Regions from separate parts of the Kitasatospora sp. RG8 genome, predicted to be linked through region 1. Evidence: riboswitches for the same ligand, from Rfam matches in the RefSeq annotation. Region 1 holds a riboswitch; the other holds the start of a gene.
The links. A riboswitch is a leader RNA that binds a small molecule or an ion and turns the genes downstream of it on or off. The one in region 1 is predicted to bind cyclic di-AMP.
Positions count from the first base shown of each region.

Region 2: another riboswitch for cyclic di-AMP. It lies ahead of J5Y04_RS01155 (family 16 glycosylhydrolase); the one in region 1 lies ahead of J5Y04_RS15480 (LysM peptidoglycan-binding domain-containing M23 family metallopeptidase).

Region 1 covers NZ_JAGIYX010000008.1:253,187-258,021, reverse strand. The annotation lists gene purB (adenylosuccinate lyase) at 1-15, shown strand, start outside; gene J5Y04_RS15485 (MFS transporter) at 23-1,576, opposite strand; cyclic di-AMP (ydaO/yuaA leader) riboswitch at 1,887-2,044, shown strand; gene J5Y04_RS15480 (LysM peptidoglycan-binding domain-containing M23 family metallopeptidase) at 2,050-3,090, shown strand; gene J5Y04_RS15475 (APC family permease) at 3,466-4,835, shown strand, end outside.
Region 2 covers NZ_JAGIYX010000001.1:262,161-266,995, reverse strand. The annotation lists gene J5Y04_RS01160 (triacylglycerol lipase) at 1-738, shown strand, start outside; cyclic di-AMP (ydaO/yuaA leader) riboswitch at 990-1,155, shown strand; gene J5Y04_RS01155 (family 16 glycosylhydrolase) at 1,158-2,438, shown strand; gene J5Y04_RS01150 (hypothetical protein) at 2,466-3,089, opposite strand; gene J5Y04_RS01145 (IclR family transcriptional regulator) at 3,351-4,148, opposite strand; gene aceB (malate synthase A) at 4,349-4,835, shown strand, end outside.

The DNA.
Region 1 (4,835 bases):
GGTGACATCCTCTGACGTTCCGTCAGGCCTTCGAGGGCCCCGTCGCCGATCCGGTGGCGGGGCCCTCGCCGTGTTCGGGGGCCGTCGCGGTGCCGGGGTGGCCGGGGTCCAGCGGCGGGGCGTTGGTGCCGCAGGAGTAGCGGCAGTCCGGCTCGGCCACCGGATGGTCCTCGGGAGCGAGGACGTTGCCGCGGACGGTGGCGGCCGCGATGAGCCCGCCCGTGGCGAGCAGTCCGGCGCAGATCAGCATCGCGGTGTGGAAGGCCGCGTCCACCGAGGCGGGCACCCGGTAGGCGTCGCCGCTGAGCCCGGCCAGGGCCGGCAGCGCCGCGACCGCGAGCAGGCCGGCCGCGCGGGCGGCGGCGTTGTTGACACCGCTGGCGATGCCCGCGTGCCGGACCTCCACCGCCGCCAGCACGGTCGCCGTCAGCGGTGCGACCAGCAGCACCATCCCGCAGCCCATCACGGTGACGGCCGGCAGCACGTCCGTCCAGTACGAGGCGTCCGCGCCGATCCGCAGCATCAGCAGCACGCCGGCCGCGCAGAGCAGCGGGCCCACGGTGAGCGGCAGCCGGGGGCCGATCCGTTTGCCGAGCCGGCCCGCCCGGGCGGAGAGCGTCAGCATCAGCAGGGTGATCGGCACCAGGGCGAGTCCGGAGACCAGCGGGGAGAAGCCGGAGACGATCTGCAGCTGCACGACCAGCAGGAAGAACACCCCGCTGAAGGCGGCGTAGACGCAGAGGGTGACCAGGTTCACCGAGGTGAACAGCCGGGAGGAGAAGAGGCCGAGCGGCAGCATCGGCTCCCGGGTGCGGCGTTCGACCACGACGAAGGCCGCGCCCAGCAGCAGCCCGGCCACGCCGGTCACCCAGACCCCGGCGGAGAGCCCGTCGCCCGCCGCCGTCAGCGCGTAGGTGACGGAGCCGAGGGCCAGTGCGGCGAGTGCCGCGCCGAGCACGTCGAACCGTCCGGTCGCGCTTTCGTCCCGGGTCTCCGGCACGTGGCGGGCGGCCACCAGGACGACCAGGGCGGCCAGGGGGACGTTCAGCAGGAAGATCCACCGCCAGCCCGGGCCGTCCACCAGCCAGCCGCCGAGGAAGGGGCCGACCGCGGCCGACACCCCGCCGAGGCCGGACCAGAGGCCGACCGCCGCCGAGCGGTCGTCCGGGTGGTAGACGGCCTGGAGCATCGCCAGTGACCCGGGGGTGAGCAGGGCCCCGCCGATTCCCTGGACGGCGCGGGAGGCGACCAGCACCTCGATGGTGGGCGCGGCGGCGCAGGCCGCCGAGGCGGCGGCGAACCAGACCACGCCGAGCAGGAAGACCCGGCGCCGGCCGTACCGGTCGCCGAGCGCGCCGCCGAGCAGGATCAGCCCGGCCAGGGTGAGCAGGTAGGCGTTGAGCGTCCACTGCAGGGCGGAGAGCGGGGCGCCGAGATCGGTGCCGATCCGGGGCAGGGCGACGTTCACGACCGTGCCGTCGAGCATCGCCATGCTGGAGCCGAGCACCGTCGCCAGTAGTACCCAGCGGCCCTGCGCGGTGCCCAGGCGCAGGGTGCCGGCCTCGGAGGTGGCCACGGCCCGATCGTCCGCCCCGGGGGCTGACGTGACAAGGGTCACCGGGGGTGTGTCGGTGAATGGCTTTCCGTAGGTGATCGCATGCGGACGGACACCGAAATCGGCGGAGCGTCGTGGATCAGTGGCGCGCGGTTAATCGATTGTGCACGTACTGTGCAGCCGATCATTCGGAGCGTCACTGCGCCCCCGGCTTTTGTTGCCGGTTCAAGAGATCGACATTGCTTCACCCGGACGGATGGGTTTTAGTTCAGCGACCGCCCGGCGTTGGCCCGGGTGGCCACCGGGTGGAACGCCTAGTCCTGCCGCTGCCCGGTGGTACGAACTGAACTCTGTACGGCAGGAGCGGGGGACCCAAAGGTAAGTCGCCGGACCGGAATTCACGGTCCGGCTTGGGGTGAAGCCGCGCATGCGGCCGGGCAACTCCAGCCCGAACCCGACAGCTCACCTCGCAGGCGTCGGAGAGGAAATCCCCCATGGCCGTACAGGCTCGTCGTATCGCCCTGCCCCGCGCCGCCCGCATCGGTATCGCCACCGCCGTCACCGGCGCCGCGTTCGCCCTTCCGCTGGTGACCACCATCAGCGCCCAGGCCCACACCGCGCCGGCCGCGAAGCCCGCGCAGACCAGCACCTGGACCGGCGCCACCAGCGTCGACGCCGCCCCGGCCGCCGCCGCGCAGCCGGCCGCCGAGGCCCCCGCCCCGGCCGCCGCTCCCGCCGCCGCCCCGGCCGAGGAGAGCTACAAGGTCGTCGGCGGGGACACCCTGTCGAAGATCGCCAACGCCAAGCACGTCGAGGGCGGCTGGCAGGCGCTGTACGACCACAACCGCACGGTCGTCGGCACCAACCCGAACCTGATCTTCCCGGGTCAGAAGCTCGCGCTGGGCGCCAAGGCCGCCGCCCCGGCCGCCGCTCCCGCCGCTGCCAAGCCGGCCGCCCCCGCGAAGTCCGCCTCGCAGGACTCCGTGAAGCCGGCCGCCCCGGCCGCCGCCCCGAAGCCGGTCCAGGCCGCCAAGCCCGCGCAGGCCCCGGCCGTCAAGCCGGCCCCGGCCGCCGCGAAGCCCGCCGCCCAGACCCCCGCCCCGGCCCCGGCCGCGGTGGCGAGCACCTCCGGTTACGTCTCCCCGATCGCCAACCCGAAGCTCGGCACCGCCTACGGCGTGGCCGGCTCGATGTGGGCCTCCGGCCACCACACCGGCGCCGACTTCGTCGCCTCCACCGGCACCCCGCTGCGCGCCGTCGCGGCCGGCACCGTGGTGAAGGCCGGCAACGGCGGCGCCTACGGCAACGAGGTCGAGATCAAGCTCGCCGACGGCAAGTACGCCCAGTACGCGCACCTGTCCTCGATCGGCGTGAAGATCGGTCAGACCGTCACCGCCGGCCAGCAGATCGGCCTCTCCGGTGCGACCGGCAACGTGACCGGCCCGCACCTGCACTTCGAGATCCGCACCGGCTCGGAGTACGGCTCGGACATCGACCCGATCGCCTACCTCCGGGCGCACGGCGTCTCCATCTGACCCTCCGGGCAGAGACCACCGCAGGGTGCAGGGCGAAGTGATCTCCGGGATGGTCATGTCGGGTGACCGCTCGACCGGGTGATCTCCGCACCTACGGCGGAACAACGGGCGCGGGACACGCCCAGGCCGGCCCGGCTCGCGAACCTCCTTCGCGAGCCGGGCCGGCCGCCGTTTTTCCGGGGGTGTTCGGGGTGCTCCGGGGCCGAAACCGTTCGAACACGGCGGGCTCCGAACCGAACAAGGCGTCAACTTCCCACCCGTGTTACCTGACTACCTGTCCGTTGCGGGCGTGTTCGCCGGGCCCCGATGCTGTCGGGCAGTCATCGTCCGACCGGTCAGGCGGGCGGCAGGGGCACGGCGGGTGAAGGGGGCCGGATGGCCATCCAGAGCGGGGACGCGGCGGGTGCGGACGCGGACGGAAGAGGCGGCGGTGCGGTCAACCGCCTGAAGGCGGACTCGGTCGGGCTGGTGGGCGTCGTCTTCATGGCGATCGCCACCGCCGCCCCGATCACCGCGATGACCGGCAACCTGCCGATCATCGTCGGCCAGGGGAACGGCGTGGGAGCCCCCGCCGCGTACATCTTCGCGACGCTGGTGCTCACCGTGTTCTCGGTGGGGTACGTGGCGATGGCGCGGCACATCACCGCGGCCGGCGCGTTCTACGGGTACATCTCGCACGGGCTGGGCCGGGTCGCCGGGATGGCCTCGGGGCTGCTGGCGGTGCTCGCGTACGTCGTCTTCGAGGCATCGATCATCGGCTTCTTCGCGTACTCGCTGCGCGGACTGGTGAAGTCGCAGCTGGGCCTGGACGCGGGCTGGGGCTGGTACGCGCTGTTCGGGCTGCTGGCCATCGCGGTGATGGCCTGGTTCGACCTGCACCTGACCGCCCGGGTGCTCGGCGTCGCACTGGTGCTGGAGATCACCGTGCTGAGCGCCGTCTCGCTGGCGGTGCTGTTCACCGGCGGCGGGCCGGACGGCTTCGCCGCCGAGGCGGTCAACCCGCTGAACGCCTTCCACGGGGTGGGCGGTTCGGGCGCCGCGGCGGCCGGCCTCGGGCTGTTCTTCGCGTTCTGGTCCTGGGTGGGCTTCGAGTCGACCGCGATGTACGGCGAGGAGTCCCGCGACCCCAAGCGGGTGGTGCCGCGGGCGACGCTGATCTCGGTGGTCGGGGTGGGCCTGTTCTACGTCTTCGTGTCGTGGATGATCGTGGCCGGCAACGGGGTCGGCCACGCGGTGGACGTCGCCAACGGGCTGGTGCCGGGCAAGGACGGCAACAACCTCTTCTTCGACCCGCTGGGAGCGCACCTCGGCGCCTGGGCGGTGAAGGTCTTCCAGTGGCTGGTGGTGACCGGGTCATTCGCCTGCGCGATGGCCTTCCACCAGTGCGCCTCCCGGTACCTGTACGCCATCGGCCGGGAGGGGTTCATCCACCCGGCGCTGGGTCGCACCCACCCGCGGCACGGTTCGCCGTACATCGCCTCGCTGGTCCAGTCGGTGATCGCGGTCGGGCTGGTCCTGGCCTTCCTGGCGGCCGGGATGGACCCGTACGTCCACCTGTACACGCTGCTGGCGCTGCTCGGGACGATGGCGATCCTGATCGTGCAGACGCTCTGCTCGTTCGCCGTGGTCGGGTACTTCCACGTGCAGGGGAAGCACCCGGAGACCAGGCACTGGCTCCGGACGCTGGTCGCGCCGGTGGTCGGCGGGGTGGCGATGGCGGGCGTGGTGGTGCTGCTGGTGATCAA
Region 2 (4,835 bases), on a different contig from region 1:
GACGCGATCGCCCTGATCCGGGCCCGGCTCGGGGTGTCCCAGGTGGACGTGGTCGCCTGGAGCAAGGGGGAGGTCGCCGCCCGCGCGTACGTCTCCTCGGTACGGCCGTCCTGGGGCCGGGCCTACGCGGGAGACGTCCGCCGCCTGGTCACCCTCGGCGGGCCGAACGGCGGCCTGGACTACGTCTACGCGCACGGCTGGGCGTTCTCGCTGGCCACCTGGCCGGCCTGCGGCGGCACCGCCAACGCGCCCTCGCCGCACCTGTACATGACCTGCTACGGCACGTACACCGCCCAGCCCTGCCTCGGGGTCCTGCCTACCGGCGGGTACGACTGCTACCCGGGCCAGCGCCAGCTGCTCGCCCGCTGGGACGGCGTCTACGGGGTGGACGGCTCGGCCCAGGACTGGTGGACGACGTACTACGGGGGACAGGGCTACTACACCTCCGGCCAGGGCATCCAGGCGGCGATCGACGCCGGTTCGCTGATCGGGCCGCTCCAGCAGGCGGGCGTCCCGGCGGCGGTCGCCACCTTCCTGATGGCGGGCGGCTCGGCCGACATCCCGGGGATCCTCAACGAGAACCGCGGGCCCAGCGACGGCATCGTCCTCACCCGCAGCGCCCTGGACACCACCGGGATCGGTACGGTCGGCGGGACGCGGCTGCTCGGCGGGCTCAACCACCTGGAGCTGGCCTGGTCCCCGGACGCGATGAGCCAGGTGAACAGCTGGCTCGGCTGACCACCCGGCCGGCGACCGCCCGCCCGGCCGATGCCACGACACCGCCCGGCCGGCGCCCCGCTCACCGTCCTCCCGGTGCCCGTACGGCCAACTGATCCACTCCGCACCGTCGTTGATCGACTCCACTGTGACCTGCACGACAACACCCTCCACCGAGTTGTCGCCCCCCGGACGGCCTGCCTAGCCTGCTCGGGACGTCCGCTTCGCGGACCTCCGCCGTCGGGACGCCGAGTCCTGTCCACCCGCCGGCCGGCAACCGAGCACCACAGCGGACGGGAGCGGGGGACCCAGGTCAGTGCCCGGCCCGTGCGCTCCCCGCGCCCGGGCCGTGGCTAGGGGTGAAGCCGCTCCACAGGCGGCCGGGCAACCTCAGCCCGAACCCGACAGCTCACCTCGCAGGCGTCGCAGAGGACACTGCCATGCAGAAGCCCACCCGGCGCAGCGCGCCGCGCCATGCCCGCCCCAGCCACCGCGGTCGCAACGCCGCCTTCGCCGTCACCGGCGTGCTCGCCATCAGCGGTGCCGGCCTCCTGGGCATTCCCGCGGTGAGCGGGGCCCAGGCGGCCACCGCGCCGACCGTCACCCAGGACAGGCTCGGCCCGGCCACCATGGTCGCGGGCAACGCCTCCGCCGCCTCGCTGACCGTCCACTCCTCGGCCTGCTTCACCGCCAGGACGGTCGGTGTCGGCGTGCGTGACGCGGCCGGCCACAACCTCGACTTCCCCGGCAACCGCACCAACGCGCAGATCTGCCCGGGCGGGCTGACGGTCACCACCGGCTCGCGGACCCTGCCGGCCGGCACCTACACCCAGTTCGGCTTCTGGCAGGACTCCGCCGGTGCCTGGCACAACCTGCCCTCGCAGAAGCTCGTGGTCTCGGCCGCCGCCACGCCGGCGCCCGCCCCGACCACCGCACCCACCGCCACCCCGACCACCGCACCCACCGCCACCCCGACGCCCGCGCCGACCGCGACCCCGTCGCAGACCGCCGCCCCGGGCGCGATACCGGTCGCCGGCAAGAAGCTCACCTGGTCGGACGACTTCAACAGCCTCGACCTGGGCTCCCGCTGGACGGCCGACCGGAGCAGCTCGTACCACTACGGCGACCACAACCCGAACGACAACAAGCTCGACTGGCTGAACAAGAACAACGTCACCGTCTCCGGCGGCGTCGCCACCTTCACCGCCAAGCCGAGCAGCCACACGCTGGAGAACGGCAAGCAGGCCTGGGACACCGGGCTGCTCACCACGGAGTACTCCAGCGAGGGCTTCAAGGTGAAGACCGGCGACTACATCGAGACCCGGGTCAAGCTCCCCGCCGGCACCGGCGCCTGGCCGGCGCTGTGGACCTGGAACGGCACCAGCGGCGCCCACGGTGAGATCGACTCCTTCGAGTACCACACCGACAACCCGAACCTGCTGGAGCTGACCAACCACATCACCCCGGGTCACCTGTACTACACGGACGCCAAGGCGATCGCGAAGGACGGCTGGGTCACCATCGGCACCCACTACGGGGCCACCTCGGTCGACTGGTACGTCAACGGCGCCAAGGTGTTCTCCGACGGCAAGGGCGTCGGCGCCGACTGGGCCGCGTACCCGATCCTCAACCTGTCCCTGAGCGCGGGGCAGTACCACCCCGCGCCGCAGGGCACGGCGCCGATCACCTTCGCCGCGGACTACGTCCGCGTCTACCGGTAGGACCGGCCGTTGCGGACCGCCCGCCCGTCAGTGGCGGGCGGCCTCCACGACCTGGATGCTGAACGGCTGCCGGTTGTCCGTCTCGTTCCGGTCGTCGTCACCGCGCACCGCGACGTAGCCGCCGCTCAGCTCGCCGAGGGGGACGGTGGGGGCGAGCCGGACCGGGATCAGCGCCGTCGCGCTCCGGTACCGCCCCAGGCCGGCCGGGAAGGTGCAGCGCACCCGGTGGCCGTTCTGGAAGTCGTAGCAGTTCTCCGGGAAGTAGGGCTTCTCGGGCGTGACCCCCTCTGGCAGGGTGATCACCACGGTGAACGGTGAGGCCGTCCGGTCCGGGCCGGTGTTGGTGACGAACGCGTGCACCGTGGTGGTGCCGCCGGGTACGGCGGGGTCCGGATCGATCCGGATCACCTCCAGGTCGGAATCGGAGGCGGAGGGGGCGGGGGCCGCGGGTGCCGCCGGCGCGGTGACCTCCGCCGCCGGGTCGGTCCCCGGGGCCGGATCGGCGTCCGGGCACGCCCACGCGGGACCGGCGGCCAGCGCCGCCAGTGCACACCCGACCGTCAGCGACCTGACGGCCAGCGACCGGCCTGCCGACGGCCCGACCACCGTCCGCCCGACCACCGGTTCCCCGACCACCGGTTCCCCGGCCACCGGTTCCCCGGCCCCGGGCGCCCCGGCCTCCGCCGACCTGCCGAAGAAACCCCGTACGGACCCTCTGCGCGACATCGCCGCTCACCCTGTCCTTCGCGTTCCGGCGCCCGGCACCGTCGCGGGGCGCGTCCGCATTCAGCGTGACCGACCGGCCCGTCGCGGCCGGGGCAACCCGCCCTCGGGCCGCTCGAACGGGCGAACGCCTCCGCAGGAGGCCGACCGGGTCGACCTCCTGTGCGGGGAAACGCCGGTGACGCCGTGTCAGGGGGCCAGGACCTGCCCCAGCCGGGCCGCGATGTGGTGCATCACCGGTACCAGCGAGGCCGCGCCGGCCTGCTCCTCCAGCGCCCGGATCCGGGCCTCCGGACCGGAGACCGAGAGGGCCGTCGGGGTCGGCGCGCCCGGTACGGCGAGGGCGATGCAGCGCACCCCGATCTCCTGCTCCTGGTCGTCCACCACGTAGCCGCGCTCGCGCGCCTCGGCCAGCTGGTTCAGCAGCTCCTGCGGGTCGGTCACCGTGAACTCGGTGTGCGCGGGCAGCGGGTTGGGGCCGAGGACGGCCCGGGCCTCGTCCTCCGGCAGCTGGGCCAGCAGGGCCTTGCCGACGCCGGTGCAGTGCGGCTGCACCCGGCGGCCGACCTCGGTGAACATCCGCATCGAGCGCCGCGACTGCACCTGTCCGACGTAGACCACCTCGCCGCCCTCCAGCACGGCCAGGTTGGCCGTCTCGCCGGTGGCCTCCATCAGCTCGGCCAGGTAGGGGCGGGCCCAGCTGCCCAGCAGCCGGCCGGCCGTCTCGCCGAGCCGGATCAGCCGCGGGCCGAGGGTGTAGCGGCGTGCGGTGTCCTGGCGCACATAGCCCTGCTGGACGAGGGTACGAACCAGACGGTGGATGGTGGGCATCGGCAGCCCGGAGGAGGTGGAGAGCTCGCTGAGCGTGGCCACGCCGCCGGAGTCGGCCAGCGCCTCCAGCAGCTGGAAGGCGCGCTCGACGGACTGCACACCGCCGCTCGCGCGGTCCGTGCCCGTCGTCGATGCTGTGTCGGGGGTCGCAACCACCGGCGTTCCCTTCGCTGTCGGGGGAGGAGTAGAGTCCCTGCGATCACCTCAACAAACCGTTGAAATTCTGTATCGCGGAAACTAGTCTCCACCTTACAGAATCGAACCCTCCGGTAGGTGGGTTCAGATCGGTTCAGATCAAGGAAGTTCCCACCGGAACTGCCTTCGCCATGCTCAACCGTCTTAGGAGTGTCCTGCTCATGGCTACAGATCAGGGACCCGCCGGCGCCTCCCCCGCCGCTCCGGTCGTCACTGTCGCCGGTCCGCGCGTCCATCGGGCGGAGGAGGTGCTCACTCCGGAGGCGGTCGCCTTCGTCGTCGGGCTGCACCGCGCCTTCGAGGACCGCCGACAGGAGCTCCTGGCCCGCCGCAAGACCCGCCGCGCGGAGATCGCCCGCGCCGGCGTCCTGGACTTCCTCCCCGAGACGGCCGCCGTGCGCGAAGGCGACTGGACGGTGGCCGAGGCCCCGCGCGCGCTCCAGGACCGCCGGGTCGAGATCACCGGCCCCACCGACCGCAAGATGGTCATCAACGCGCTGAACTCCGGCGCCAGGGTCTGGCTCGCCGACTTCGAGGACGCCACCTCCCCGACCTGGGAGAACGTGGTCAGCGGCCAGATCAACCTGATCGACGCCTTCGAGGGCCGGATCGACTTCACGTCCCCGGCCGGCAAGGCCTACACCCTCA